DNA from 2 places in the Thalassobacillus hwangdonensis genome. Region 1 is predicted to be linked to the other one. Evidence: riboswitches for the same ligand, from Rfam matches in the RefSeq annotation. Region 1 holds a riboswitch; the other holds the start of a gene.
The links. Region 1 has a riboswitch for thiamine pyrophosphate ahead of tenA (thiaminase II). Riboswitches for the same ligand answer to the same signal wherever they lie in the genome.
Positions count from the first base shown of each region.

Region 2: linked by a shared signal. The riboswitch ahead of thiT (energy-coupled thiamine transporter ThiT) and the one ahead of tenA (thiaminase II) in region 1 are both predicted to bind thiamine pyrophosphate.

Region 1 covers NZ_JBHTKL010000006.1:102,143-109,478, reverse strand. Annotated here, with positions in the region: gene ACFQ2J_RS16020 (branched-chain amino acid ABC transporter permease) at 1-241, shown strand, start outside; gene ACFQ2J_RS16015 (ABC transporter ATP-binding protein) at 234-1,019, shown strand; gene ACFQ2J_RS16010 (ABC transporter ATP-binding protein) at 1,016-1,753, shown strand; gene ACFQ2J_RS16005 (ABC transporter substrate-binding protein) at 1,782-2,942, shown strand; gene ACFQ2J_RS16000 (hotdog fold thioesterase) at 3,014-3,415, shown strand; TPP riboswitch at 3,505-3,614, shown strand; gene thiW (energy coupling factor transporter S component ThiW) at 3,721-4,209, shown strand; TPP riboswitch at 4,214-4,318, shown strand; gene tenA (thiaminase II) at 4,388-5,074, shown strand; gene thiD (bifunctional hydroxymethylpyrimidine kinase/phosphomethylpyrimidine kinase) at 5,071-5,883, shown strand; gene thiM (hydroxyethylthiazole kinase) at 5,876-6,643, shown strand; gene thiE (thiamine phosphate synthase) at 6,640-7,263, shown strand; gene ACFQ2J_RS15970 (hypothetical protein) at 7,305-7,336, opposite strand, start outside.
Region 2 covers NZ_JBHTKL010000001.1:326,250-333,585, forward strand. Annotated here, with positions in the region: gene ACFQ2J_RS01770 (Na+/H+ antiporter NhaC family protein) at 302-1,597, opposite strand; gene ACFQ2J_RS01775 (penicillin-binding transpeptidase domain-containing protein) at 1,731-3,773, shown strand; TPP riboswitch at 3,836-3,937, shown strand; gene thiT (energy-coupled thiamine transporter ThiT) at 4,027-4,629, shown strand; gene ACFQ2J_RS01785 (phospholipase D family protein) at 4,914-6,362, shown strand; gene ACFQ2J_RS01790 (general stress protein) at 6,578-6,925, opposite strand; gene ACFQ2J_RS01795 (sporulation protein) at 7,092-7,336, shown strand, end outside.

The DNA.
Region 1 (7,336 bases):
GGTTTTCGGAGCATTGCTGATTACTGCAATCAGCTCGTTCGTCCAGACGTTAGGTTCACAAATCTCCTTTATTACGAGCGATTTTGAACATGTCCTGTATGGGTTGATTCTTATGCTGGTCGTAATCTTTCTTCCGCAGGGCCTTATTCCAGCTATTTCAGGCAAACTGAAACAGGTGTTTCATTCCTCGGCGAAGAAAAAATCGAATGTCAGTACTGTAAAGGGGGATCAGAGTGCCTAATCTACTGGAAGTGAAACAGGTAACAAAGAAGTTTGGTGGCGTGGTAGCCAACAAGGATATCACTTTTTCCTTTGAAGAAGGGAACGTTGTCGGTCTGATCGGACCGAACGGTGCTGGGAAGAGTACGTTGTTTAACATGGTATCTTCCATTTTCCCACCTACAGAAGGGGAAATCTGGTTTGATGGAAAACGGATTGATCGCCTCCCGTCCTACAAAATTGCTCCGTTGGGAATTGCTCGAACGTTTCAAAACCTGCAAGTATTCAAACGGATGACGGTTTTGGAAAACGTGATGGTCGGGTTACATACGAACTCGAAATCGGGGATCTTATCCGCTGCTTTCAAGCTTCCTGGTGCCAAAAAGGAAGAACAGAAGATGTATGAGCAGGCGTGGGAAGAGCTCAAATTCGTCGGTTTGGAAGATGTAGCAGACGTGGAAGCTGGCAATCTGCCTTTAGGAAAGCTACGGCTGTTGGAGCTGGCGAGAGCGCTTGCAACACGCCCGAAGCTACTGCTGCTGGATGAAATTGCAGCAGGATTGAACCATAACGAAACAGCTGCGATGAGTGATCTGATCCTCCAGGTGAGGAAACGCGGGGTTTCCATCTTTGTTGTCGAGCATGACATGGATCTTGTGATGCGTGTCAGTGATCAGATTGTCGTGTTGGACCAAGGGGAAAAAATAGCCCAGGGGACACCGAAGGAAGTTCAGAATGATCGTCGTGTGATCGAGGCTTATCTCGGAACCGAGGAAGAAGAGGAGGAGGTGAGCTTATGAGTGGGAAAATCCTGCAGGTAGAAGGCGTATCCTTCAGTTATGGTCCAATTCAGGCCCTTGATGATGTGAACCTGCATGTGGATCAAGGCGAAATTGTCGCCTTGTTAGGAGCGAATGGAGCAGGAAAGACTACGATGCTCAACAATATCGCCGGTCTCTTGCAACCGTCAAGCGGGAAGATATCCTACCGGGATAAGGATATTACGAGTTGGGAAGCGGAAAAAATCGTTCATGATCGCTTAATCCTCGTACCTGAGCATCGACAGGTTTTCAGTACGATGTCTGTGTTGGATAATCTACTGCTTGGTTCTTACCATCATTACAAAAAGACAGGCAAGAAAGAGGTCAACAAAGAGATTGATAAGGTATTCAACCTTTTTCCGATTTTAGAGGAGCGTAAGGAACAATTGGCAGGTACACTTTCAGGAGGACAACAGCAAATGCTAGCAATCGCAAGAGCAATCATGGCAAAACCGGACCTGTTATTACTGGATGAGCCGTCTCTTGGACTTGCGCCACTCATCGTCAAGGAAGTGTTGGATTATGTCCAGCAACTGAGAGATGCATTCGGAGTGACCATTCTGTTGATTGAACAAAATGTAAGCGCTTCATTGAAAATAGCTGATCGTGGTTATGTCATGTCTCACGGCACGATTGTCCAGGAAGGTCGAGCAAAGGATTTACTACATAATCCAGAAGTGAAAGAGATTTTCCTAGGTCACACTGTGAGTTGATTGAAAATAATTGAATGGGGGAGTAAGGATGAAAAAATGGCTTAGTCTGTTGTTGATGGTCATGGTAGCTGCAGTAATGACTGCTTGTAATGAAGAAGCTCAAGGGGATTCCGATGTGTATAAGATCGGGGCAATCTACTCAAAGACTGGACCAGGAAGTCCGCTTGGGGAACCGGAGTGGAATGCTACAAAGCTGCTTGAGAAGAAGATCAATGATGAAGGCGGAATCGATGGGAAGAAGGTAGAAATCATTCTGGCAGATGATGAATCGACGCCGGAAAAAGCAATGGAAGAAATGAACAGTATGATCCATGATGAAGATGTCCTGGCTGTCGTAGGATCGACGACTACTGGAGCAAGCCTGGCAATGAAAGGGATTGCAATGGACAATGAAGTACCACTGATCTCTGCAGGAGCTGCGGTAAGTATCGTGTCCCCTGTCGAAGAATCGAAATGGGTATTCAAAACACCTCACTCCGATGCACACGCTGTCGAGCGAATCTATATGCACCTGCAGAATGAAGGCATGAACAAGATTGCTGTTCTGGCAGATTCCAATGCTTTCGGAGCAAGTGGTGTCGAACAGCTGGAAGCACTTGCTGGCGACTATGGCATGGAGATCGTCATCAAAGAAAGCTATAATACGGACGATCCGGATATGAAAACGCAGCTGACGAAGATTGATAGTTCAGACGCACAGGCGATGGTTGTCTGGGGAACGAACCCAGGTCCTGCAATTATTGCAAAGAACAGTAAGGAGCTTGGCATGGACATTCCGTACATTGGAAGCCATGGTATTGCAAAACAGTCGTTTATCGACCTGGCTGGAGATGCAGCGGAAGGTGTGACGATACCTACAGGAAAACTGCTCTTCCCGACACAAATTCCAGAGGATGACGAGCAGTATGATGTCATTTCCAGTTTCTACGATGAGTACACTGCAGAATATGATAGTGAACCAACCAACTTCGGTTCTTATGGTTACGATAATTTGATGTTGGTTGTAGAAGCGCTTAAATCAGGTGCCACAGACCGCGAAGCTATTCGAGACTACTTGGAAAATGATGTAGATGGTTACGTAGGTGCTACTGGAATCTTCTCCTTCAGTGACAAAGATCATAATGGGCTGGAAGCAGACAGTATGGTACTTGCTGAAGTGAAAGATGGTAAATGGATGTTGAAAGAATAAAAGCCATTTAAGGGACATCATCGTGATGTCCCTTAACTATACACTTTAAGAAAAAACAGGAGGAATGAGGAATGAAGGAAGCAGTACTCGATCGTGTGAATGCAGATCCATATGCAAAGTTTCTTGGGATTTCCGTTGATCATGTAGGTGAAGGAGAAGCGAAGGCGTCGATGACGATTACTGAAAACCATATGAATTTTCACGGAGCTGCGAATGGAGGGGCCATTTTTTCGTTGGCTGATGTAGTATTTGCGATTGCAAGTAATTCGTACGGACAGACTGCCGTCGGAATCAACGTCAATATGAATTACATGCGTGCTGGGATGCTGGGGGACACAGTTACAGCGACCGCTACTGAGGAATCGAAGAATCCAAAGCTCGGACTGTACAGGATGATTGTCAAAAATCAGCATGGAGAACTGTTGGCGACAGCCGATGGGATGGTCTACCGTAAGAAAGAACAGTTTGCATAAGGATTTTACAGAATGTTTCTAAATGACTATGACAACCTCTGTTTCATTTGTTAAGATGAAGACGACCAAATAAAATTCAATACTTAATGATTTACTACTAGGGGTGCCCATGCATGGGCTGAGAGGAAGCGAATGAGCTTCCGACTCTTATGGACCTGATCTGGTTAATACCAGCGTAGGGAAGTAGTTGGACGAAAGTCTATTCACTTTTCCTATTTAGCCAGGTTCTAATACAGAACCTGGCTTTTTATTGTTTGGTCGACGGTCCAGATGCCATGCAGGCTCCTGAAAAGGGGGTGTTTAAAATAAATCGGACACGTTTATTGACGACGATGGCGGTGCTTGTAGCCCTCGGTACATTGGGGGCGCAGTTCCTTTGGTTTCCAGCAGGAATTGCGAAAGCTTACCCAGTCCAGCATGCGGTCAACGTAATAGCAGCCATTACCTTAGGACCGTTGCCTGCCGTCATCATTGCGTTCATGATCGGGCTCATTCGTAATCTGCTCGGACTTGGCTCGCTGCTTGCGTTTCCAGGCGGGATGATTGGTGCGTTTCTGGCAGGATTCCTGTATCAGAAGCTCGGTAAAAAGGGATGGGCTGCAGCTGGTGAAGTCTTTGGTACTGGTGTAGTTGGTGCACTATTCGCCGTGCCATATGCAAAAATTCTGATGGGGACCACATTCGGAGCGTTTTTCTTTATGCCATCATTCCTTGTGAGCAGTGTGACAGGGGCAATGCTTGGATGGCTGGTCCTATCCAGAGTAAAACAGGAACACTTACTTCATAACTATTAAACATCGAAACTACTAGGGGTGCTTTTCGAAGCTGAGATAAGGAGATTCCTTGATCCCTTGGAACCTGATCAGGATAATGCCTGCGTAAGGGAAGTAGTCGGGAGATACTCTTCTTTATTTCTCTACATTTTACTTTTCCTCAACGCAGCTTCCTGAAAAACATGAGGAGGCAAAAACGATGCGTTTCACTGAAATTCTTCGTAAAGAAAATGATGACCTTTTCCAACTGATTTTCAATCACCCATTTGTCGATGGAATCGGAAAGGGCGATGTACCGAAAGAAGCATTAACCCACTATATCAAAGCGGATTACGAATATTTGAATGCCTTCATGCATGTGTATGGACTGGCAATCGCAAAATCATCAGCGCGTGAAGACATAGCATATTTCAATGACCAGATCGGGTTTGTACTGAACAGTGAAATCCATCCGCACAACAATTTCTGCGAACAGATCGGTGTGAGCTATGAGGAGCTCCAAGGGTATCCCTTACCACCGACAGCAGACCATTACGTCAAGCACATGCTTTATCATGCGCATACCGGCAATCTCGGGGAAATTCTGGGTGCACTGTTGCCATGTCCCTGGACGTACTTGGAAATTGGAAAAGAATTGGTGGAGAAATATCGCCCGGATACGGCCCACCCGTTCAACGAGTGGATTCAATTTTATGCGGATCAGGAAGTCGAACAGGTGACAGACAAGCTTCGTGCACGATTGGACGAAGTGGCAGCTGAAGCTTCTGATAAAGAGCGGACTCGAATGAAAGATGCTTTCCGTAAGAGCTGTCAGCTGGAATTGGCTTTTTGGGAAATGGCCTATACGTGTGAACAGTGGCCGGCACATGAGGCGGTGATCAAATGAGTAGACGCATCCCCTGTTCGCTGACGATTGCCGGGACCGACCCGAGTGGTGGTGCTGGAATCCAGGCAGACCTTAAAACCTTTCAGGAATTGAAAAGCTACGGAATGTCCGTGATCACGTCCGTCGTTGCGCAAAACACAACAGGTGTCCAGGATATTCACCACCTTCCGATTGGAATGCTGGAGGCACAGTTGGATTCGATTCGTTCTGACATGCCTGTTCATGCAGTGAAAACAGGGATGATCGCCAATCGAGAGATGATGAAGCGAATCGGTGAATGGCTCAAAGATGAGTCTTCACCATATGTGATGGACCCGGTCATGGTAGCCCAAAGCGGAGACCCGCTCATCCAACCGGAAGCGCGCCAATTTTTACGGGAAAATCTGCTGCCATTGACTGCTATCGTCACTCCTAATATTCCTGAAGCGGAAGACATCATCGGTGAAAAGATTACGACACTTGAAGATATGAAGCTTGCTGCAGAAAGCATCGTGAAAAGTTTCGGAGCAGGAGCTGCCCTTATAAAAGGTGGCCATATGGAAGGTGAAGCCATCGATTATTTATTCGATGGTACAACGATGCATGTGTTCTCATCTGATCGGGTTGAAACGAAAAACACCCATGGAACGGGATGTACGTACTCAGCAGCGATTACGGCATATTTAAGCCAAGGCGTTCCGTTGGTGGATGCCGTCGAGAAAGCGAAAAATTATGTAACAGCAGCGATCCGTCACTCCTTTTCGCTAGGTAAGGGTAGCGGACCAACAAATCATTGGGCAACACGCGAGGAGGTTTTTCATTATGAATGAACAAATACTACAGGAGGTCCGGGAAAAGCAGCCGTTGATTCATCACCTGACAAATCAAGTAGTCATGAACTTTACGGCAAACGGATTGCTCTCTTTCGGAGGCACACCGATCATGGCAAAAGAGGTGGAAGAGGCTGGGGACATGGCTTTCCTTGCTGATGGCGTGCTGATCAACATCGGAACGGTCACTTCAAATGAAGTTGATGCCATGATAAAGGCTGGTAAGGCAGCGAATGAAAAGGGAATCCCGGTAGTGCTTGATCCTGTAGGAGTGGCTGCTACTTCTTTTCGAAAAAATGTGATAGATAAGCTCTTGAAGGAAGTCCGATTCACTGCGATCAAAGGAAATGCTGGTGAAATGGGAGCATTGGTTGGTGAACAATTAGAAACAAAAGGTGTAGACGCTGTTGGCGAAGGGGATTCGGAAGCAATTGCACAGCAGGTGGCACAGACCTATAAGACAGTGGCAGTCGTAACTGGAGCCAAGGATGTCATCCATGATGGAGAGACATGCCGAATCAATGAAACTGGTCATCCTATTCTCGCAAAAGTGACTGGCGGAGGGTGTCTGCTCGGTTCCATTCTCACAGCCTGCTTGACAACCTCAGGGAGTAGATTGGACCAAGCTTACACAGCTGTAGCTTTTTACGGTGCATCTGCCGCTCATGCTGCATCATCTGCAGAGGTAAACGGATCAGGCAGTTTTGTACCAGTTTTCATAGATTCGCTGAGTGCAGAAGTGAAGGAACTGCGGGCATGAGCAAAGACCTGTATTCAAAATTAAGAAAGTATTTTGTGATGGGGAGCCAGAACTGTGATCGAGATTCTTGCGAAGTATTGGAAGAGGCTGTCCGTGCAGGTATTACAGCTTTTCAGTATCGTGAAAAAGGGCAGGGATCTCTAGAAGGTGCTGAAAAATTGGCACTCGGCAGGAAACTCAGGGAGATTTGCAGGAAACATGGCATTTTGTTTTTTGTGAATGATGATGTTGAGCTTGTCGATCCTCTAGAAGCAGATGGGATCCACGTTGGTCAGGATGACCTTTCCGCAGAAGAGCTCCGGCGCCGATTTCCTGATCGGATCATCGGTCTTTCCATTTCGAATCTGGCTGAACTTGAGCGAAGTCCGATTGAGGTAGTCGATTATGTGGGTGTTGGACCCATGTTTGCTACAACTACGAAAGAAGATGCTAAGAAGCCTGTGGATGTCCATTTTTTAGAAAAAGTTAAACACGTTTATCCTGACCTTCCAACTGTAGGGATTGGTGGGATAAATGAAACGAATGCAGCGGATGTTCTTGAAGCAGGAGCGGATGGAGTAGCCGTGATCTCTGTGATAACAAAGTCCGATGATATCTTACGTACCGTTCAGAATCTGTAAACAAATAACCCTCATGGCGACTGTGCCTTGAGGGTTTTCTGTCAGATGGAATCGATGACTTTCACTTTGTTTT
Region 2 (7,336 bases), on a different contig from region 1:
TACACTTGTCAGGCTACTGAAACATCGAATTACAATTCTTCTAACCTGAAATTTTTAAAAATCATACAGTGGCAGGGGCGTTAACTACAAACAACAGAGGGTGGCGGGGAAACTGCGAGACTCCCATGGGAGAAGGGCCTAGGCGAGACCCCACAGGGAGTAAAACGACCGAGGAGGCTCGCCAGCTCCCCCATAGGAAAGCGAGTAGTTTCCCCGCCGCCCTTTTTCACTGAATTGGCAAGGACCCATAGAGCCAAAGAAAAAAAGCTTGAGCCCTGTATGAAAGAGCTCAAGCTTCTTATTAATTGTTTACGGTTTTCTTGAATTTCGGGTAACCGATAAAGATTGCAATCAAGCCGGAGATCGCAATGAGAATCGGATAGAAAGAGTAAGGGATGATTTCCACTGGTGAAATCTTCGCGAACTGAGCCGCTGCCAGTAACTGAGCTCCATATGGAATCAACCCTTGGACGCTGCAGGAGAAGATATCCAGCAGGCTTGCTGTTTTTCTGCGATCGATTCCATATTGATCAGAAACATTTCTTGCCAGTTGACCAGTCGTAATGATCGAAATCGTGTTATTCGCAGTAGACAGGTTCGTGGAACTCACTAAACCAGCAATACTTAGTTCGGCACCTTTTTTGGAACGGATCCGTTTCGTCATGACACTCAATAGGTACTCAAGTCCTCCATTATTCCGAAGCATCGCAACCATTCCGCCGATAAGCAACGTCAGGAAGATCAGTTCAGCCATACTGTTGATTCCATCTGTCATTGCTCCTGTAAAACCACTGATGCCGAAACTGCCATCCATTAGCCCGATGATTCCAGCGAGAAGGATACCACCAGCAAGCACCAGCATCACATTCAGACCTGCAATGGCAAATCCCAGCACTCCGAGGTAAGGGAGGATCTTGTACCATACAAAGGATTCTGCTTCTACTGAACCAGTACTTCCAAAAGTGAATACTACAAGCAGGACGGCTGTCACGATAGCTGCTGGAAGGACGATGAAGAAGTTGACTTTGAACTTGTCCTTCATTTCCGTTTTCTGTGTCCGGACAGCTGCAATCGTTGTATCCGATATGATCGAAAGGTTGTCCCCGAACATTGCACCTCCGACGACAGCTGCCATGGAAAGGGCTAGTGAAATTTCTGTTTCACCACTGATTCCTACTCCGATTGGAGCCAGTGCAGCAATCGTACCGGTGGAAGTACCCATCGAAATCGACACAAACCCTCCGATGATGAACAACCCGGCAATGATAAGACCTTGTGGCAGCACACTCAACGCCAAATTGACTGTTGATTCGACTGCTCCCATTTGGGTGGCCACTTCCGAGAATGCACCTGCAAGAATAAAGATGAACACCATGATCATGATATCCGGGTGGCCAGCGCCTTTAGCGAATTCCTCTACCTTTTCCATCAACGGTTTCTTTCTATTTTGGGCTAATGAAAAACCGGCAGCTAACAGAGCTGCTACAAGTATCGGCATTTTATAAAAATCTCCAGTAAGAATACCAGAGCCTAAGAATAATGCTAAGAACAAAATAAATGGCAAAAATGCACGCTTATTCCTGTTGTTCGATTGCATCGTAAACCTCCATTCATGATGAGTATAAGTCCTCCATATACTTTAGCGATGCAACGTACTAGTGTCAAATCACAACCCTCCAATGAAATATGATAAGATAATAGAATCATCAAGTTTCCAGAAGGAGGATATCATGAGACGTATTCTTAGTATGATGGTACTGATTCTATCGTTTTTCTTATTAGTTGCATGTCAGGAGGAAGAAAAAGAAGTGACTCCTGAGGAAAGGTTTTCCGAATATACTTCTCTCTGGGAAGAGCAGAAGTTCGAAGACATGTATGAAATGATCAGCAACAATGCCAGAGAAACATATGGTAAAGAAGAAGCTGTTACATATTTTCAAAAAGTCTATGATGATTTTAAGATCACCGATGTAAAGGTGTCCTTTGATGACACACCACCCGAAGAAGAAAGGGAAGAAGATGTAAAGGAAGTTCGTATTCCTTTCCAGGTGGAAATGAATTCGATGGCTGGTAAGATAACATTTGATTATGAAGCTGCAATGGTCAAGCAGCCAATTGATGAAGAAAGTGAAGAAATGACTTGGAATGTAACATGGGATCGGGGATATATCTTCCCGCAGATCGCTAATGGAGAAAAGCTTGGTTTGAATAAGGTGGACCCAGTCAGGGGAGAAATTTTCGATAAGAATGGAAATGGACTTGCCATCAATGAAGACTTTTATAGTGTCGGTGTCGTACCTGAAAGGTTCACTGATGAGGAGAAGGAAAAAGAAGAAATCGCATCTGTCCTGGGACTGAGTGTGGAACAGATTGACAAGGCATTGAATGCGGGCTGGGTGCAGCCTCACCTGTTGGTACCATTAAGGAATGTCCACCCTTCAGAGGAAGAGTTGCTGAATGATGCTAAAGAAATCGCACCAATTGATTGGAAAAAAGAGCCGAATATTCGCTATTATCCCTTAGGAAAAGCAGCGGCACACCTGATCGGTTATGTTGCACCGATTACGGCTGAAGATCTTGATAATATGGATGAAGAAACGGCGGTGAATTATCACGCGAACAGTAAGATCGGTGCAAGAGGCGTGGAACAACTTTATGAAGAAAAGCTCCATGGTGCACCTGGATACACGATCTATGCAGAACGTGAGACGGAAAGTGAAGAGGAAAAGACCAGTAAAGTGACTATAGCTGAAAAACCAGTCACCAATGGAGAAGATGTCACCCTTACCATTGATACGACTATTCAAAATGAGCTGTATGCATCGTTGAAAGGAGATACCGGACATGCAGCTGCCATTAATCCTCAGACCGGTGAAACGAAGGCGCTCGTAAGTACGCCTGCTTTCGATCCGAATAAAGCGGCACAGAACGTCGAAATGCCTACAAATGAAAACAATTTGAATCGGTTTGCTGCTACCTACGCACCTGGATCGACTTTAAAGCCGATCAGTGCAGCGATTCTGCTCTCAAATGGAGCAATCAAACCTGAGGAGACGATGACGATTGAAGGCTCAACTTGGAAAAAAGATGAGTCATGGGGCGGTAATTCGGTTACACGTGTCCACGGCTTAGATGGTGAAGTGGACGTGAAAACGGCTTTAATCCGCTCGGATAACATCTTTTTCGCACGGGCAGCACTAAGGATGGAAGGTTCAGAGCTTGTAAATGCGTATAAAAGGTTCGGTTTCACAGAAACTCCTTCAAAAGGTTATCCGGTAGAAGCTTCCCAGGTGTCCAGCAACAATGAATTGACAAGTGAAGTGCTTCAGGCGGATACATCCTATGGTCAAGGTGAACTGGAAATGTCGTCACTTCATCTGGCTGCGAGCTATACACCATTATTCAATGAAGGTAATATACTGGAGCCTGTCCTGTTATCCGGTGAAAGCACTCCTGCAATATGGAAAGAGAATGCAATGAATACAGAGTATTCGGACTTAATCCGCCAAGCTTTAGATGGAGTGGTCAATGATTCTGCAGGCACAGCAGGAGACGCAGCAGAAGCCGATATTCGATTGTCAGGCAAAACAGGTACAGCCGAATTGAAAACTTCAAAAGATGATGAAGATGGAAAAGAGAATGGCTGGTTCGTAGGGTATCCAACTGAATCACCTGAGCTGCTCATTGCCATGATGGTGGAAGATGTGAAAGACAGAGGCCAGAGCAGCTTTGTAGTAGAGAAGGTTGCCGAAGTATTCAATCAGCTTTATTAATCAACGTTGATTAGGTTCTGTGATTTGTTATAATAGATATAAGCAAAAAAAGCATAGGTTTCAAAGCCCTCAAGGGGAGCCTTTAATGGCTGAGAGTGGACATCCGTTCAGACCCTTCGAACCTGTTAGTTAATTCTAGCGTAGGAATGGTGGCTTTTTTGATGGTGCAATGCATTTACGGGACCCGTCCATCAGGAAGCTTCCCCTTGGCATTGCTTTTTTTGTTGCCAAAAATTAAGGGGAGTGGGAACAAATGAGAAATAAGCGAGTACTATTCATGGTGGAGGTTGCCATCTTTGCAGCGATGGCGACGATGCTGGACTTGATTCCAGCGGTGAAACTGCCTCAAGGAGGATCGATCTCCTTTGCGATGATCCCGATTTTCCTCGTCGCGTTCCGATGGGGAATTAAAGGTGGATTGCTTTCCGGTTTCTTATACGGCTTGTTCCAAGTATTGACCGGAGGACAGATCTATACGCCGCTTCAAGGGCTCATCGATTATGGTTTTGCCTTTACGGTACTAGGCTTGGCTGGTCTATTTGCAGCAGGTGTGCGTAATGCATTGCGCGAGAAGAAAATGAAAAAGTTCTGGACATATGTTTCATTGGGGATTTTTGTAGGCAGTACGTTCCGGTTTCTTGCTCACTATATTGCAGGAATCGTATTTTTTGCAGAGTATGCAGAAGGACCTGTCTGGATCTATTCTCTTGTCTACAATGGATCCTACATGCTTCCATCTGCCATCATCTGTGCGATCGGACTTGGCTTCCTGTTTGCCAAGCAGCCAAGGATCTTATTGAATAACGATAACGTTTCAACCTATACGAATACGAATGAAGTAAGAAATCAGGCATAAGCTTACGATCAAGCCTTCTCACCCTTGGTGAGGAGGCTTTTGTGTTAGTGTAGATAAAAAGAAGTCGAAAGGAAGGAGCCTGTCGATGATCGAACTTGTCGGTGAATGTGAGCGATGTGGGAACAATGTATATTGCCGGGATGGCTTCTTGGATGGAGAACATGTTGATGGGAAACTCTTATGCAATTCATGTGCTTCGTCTGAGGAATAATTACCCATGTTTGAATCTCCATTTATTGGTGTAAATAGAAGGTAGATATAATACGAAAATGGGGGCGGAATGTTTGGGGCGGATACGCAGGTTTTTTAAGAAGAAGAAAGTATGGGTACTTATCGCATTCATGATTTACTTAGGAGTTGTCATTGCATATCATACAGCATTCAAACCGTTACCGGATGGGATTTCCTATGAAGGCGAAGTTCATGAGCTGAATGATATCGAGTTCTTTTATGATCTGACATACGAAAATGCGGCTGGTGAGCATGTCCAGGAGCGACAGGTGTTCCAGGAATTGTACAGGACGATCGGGGAAGCGGAGGAATTCATCGTAGCAGATATGTTTTTGTTCAATGGATATACCGATGGGAAATATAATTTCCCCGAAATATCTGAAAATCTTACAAATGCTATCATAGCACAGAAAGAGAAGCATCCGGATTTGAAGGCCGTGTTCATCACGGACCCGGTAAATACGGTGTATCACTCTTATGAATCGAAAGCGATCGATCGACTGCGTGATAATGGGGTCGATGTTGTCATTACGGATCTGAATGAGCTGCGCGACTCGAATCCTCTATATTCATCACTGTGGCGTACATTCATCCAATGGTTCGGTCAGGAGGGTGACGGATGGATTGCCAATCCTTTCGCTAAAAATGCCCCCGATGTCACATTGCGGTCTTATATGAAATTGATGAATATCAAAGCGAATCACCGTAAAGTATTGGTAACGGAAGACGCTGCGATCGTTCAGACGGCTAACCCGCACAATGCGAGTGGTTTCCATGAAAACGTTTCGTTCAAAGTGACAGGACCGATCATCAAGGACATTCTGGAAGCAGAAAAAGCGGTTGTTGATTACTCAGGCGAAGCGGACTTTCCTGATATTGATGAACTCGAGTTCGAAGAGACTTCCGGACCTTTAAAGGCACAATTCCTTACAGAAGGTAAAATCTATGATGGGGTGATTGAAACCCTTGAGAATGTAAAAGAAGAGGACACCGTCTGGCTTGGAATGTATTACCTTGCCGATCGGACAGTGATTGAATTATTGAAGGATGCAGCTAAACGGGGAGCTACAGTCAATATCGTGATGGACCCGAATAAAACAGCCTTTGGCCATGAGAAGACAGGGCTGCCGAACTTGCCTGTTGCAAGTGAACTGAATGACCTGGACAGTGAGAATATGAATCTCAGGTGGTACGATGTCAATATCGAACAATTCCACACCAAATTGTTATATGTTGATAAGCCGGAAGAAGATGTGATTATTGGCGGATCCGCCAACTATACGAACCGGAATCTGGACGATCTGAATTTGGAAGCGGATGTGAAAATAACCGGACCATCTGAAGAAGAAGTATTCCAGGAGGTCAACGCTTATTTCAACAGGATCTGGTCGAATGAAGACGGTCACTACACTGCCGACTATCATGAATATCAGGATAACCTTACGTTCCTTAGAAATGCGACATATCGAATTCAGAAGCTGTTCTGGTTCACCACTTATTGATTTTAATGCTGGTGCTTGATCTGGGCTCTGGTGTTTATGGGCGAAATCTCAGGTTTGTGAGCGGTTTTGAGGTGTTTATGAGCGATATTTCGAATTTGTGAGCGGAATTTCTGATTTATGAGCGAAAATCTAGATTTACGGGCGAACCTCAATTTCCCGCCCTGGAACCTAGTCTAAATAAAGAGACCCGATCAGAATCTGATCGGGTCTTTCACTTATGCAAATAAACGGCTAGCTTTATCATCTGTTACGATCAATAGTACTTTTCCTTCGTCCATATCTTCTTCGTATGTTTCTGCTTCATGCTCGGAGAATCCGATTTCCTGAAGTTTCGTCCTCAATTCATCACCTTTTTTACTGAACAGGTTTCCGACTGCGCTCTTGAAGTCCTGCTCGGAAAAACCGATTGTATTTGCGCCCGCGTTTTTAGCTATCCTTTCTGTACGATCATCATCATGGGACAGCACATAGACATGGTTTTTATCTATGCCTTCCTCTTTAATTTTCTTTACGTCTTCCATCAATTTTTCATCATTTGTGTATTCTCTTAAAAAAGGCTTCATTTCCTAACATCCTTTCTAGGTTTGTTTTCATAGACAAGATTCCCATAATGGAAAAAATAAAACATTTGAAGTGGTGACAGTAAAAAGGGAAATTCCACGGACTTGCAGAATAGATTTAAAAAGGAGTCATTCAAAAGTCTCAACAAAAAATAAATGAGGTGAGTATATGTTTAAGAAAATGATGGCAAGTATGGGGGTAGGCGCAGCAAAGGTGGACCTACAGCTGGAGAAAGATCAATTCCTTCCTGGAGAAGAAGTGAGCGGACGCATCGTAATCACTGGAGGGAACGTCGAGCAGCAGATTGACGGCATCCGTGTATTTTTGATGACGGAGGCTGTACGTGAGGTAAACGACCGGAAAGTGAAAGAACGAGTGGAACTGAAGAGGTACCATGTTGCTCAGAACATTAC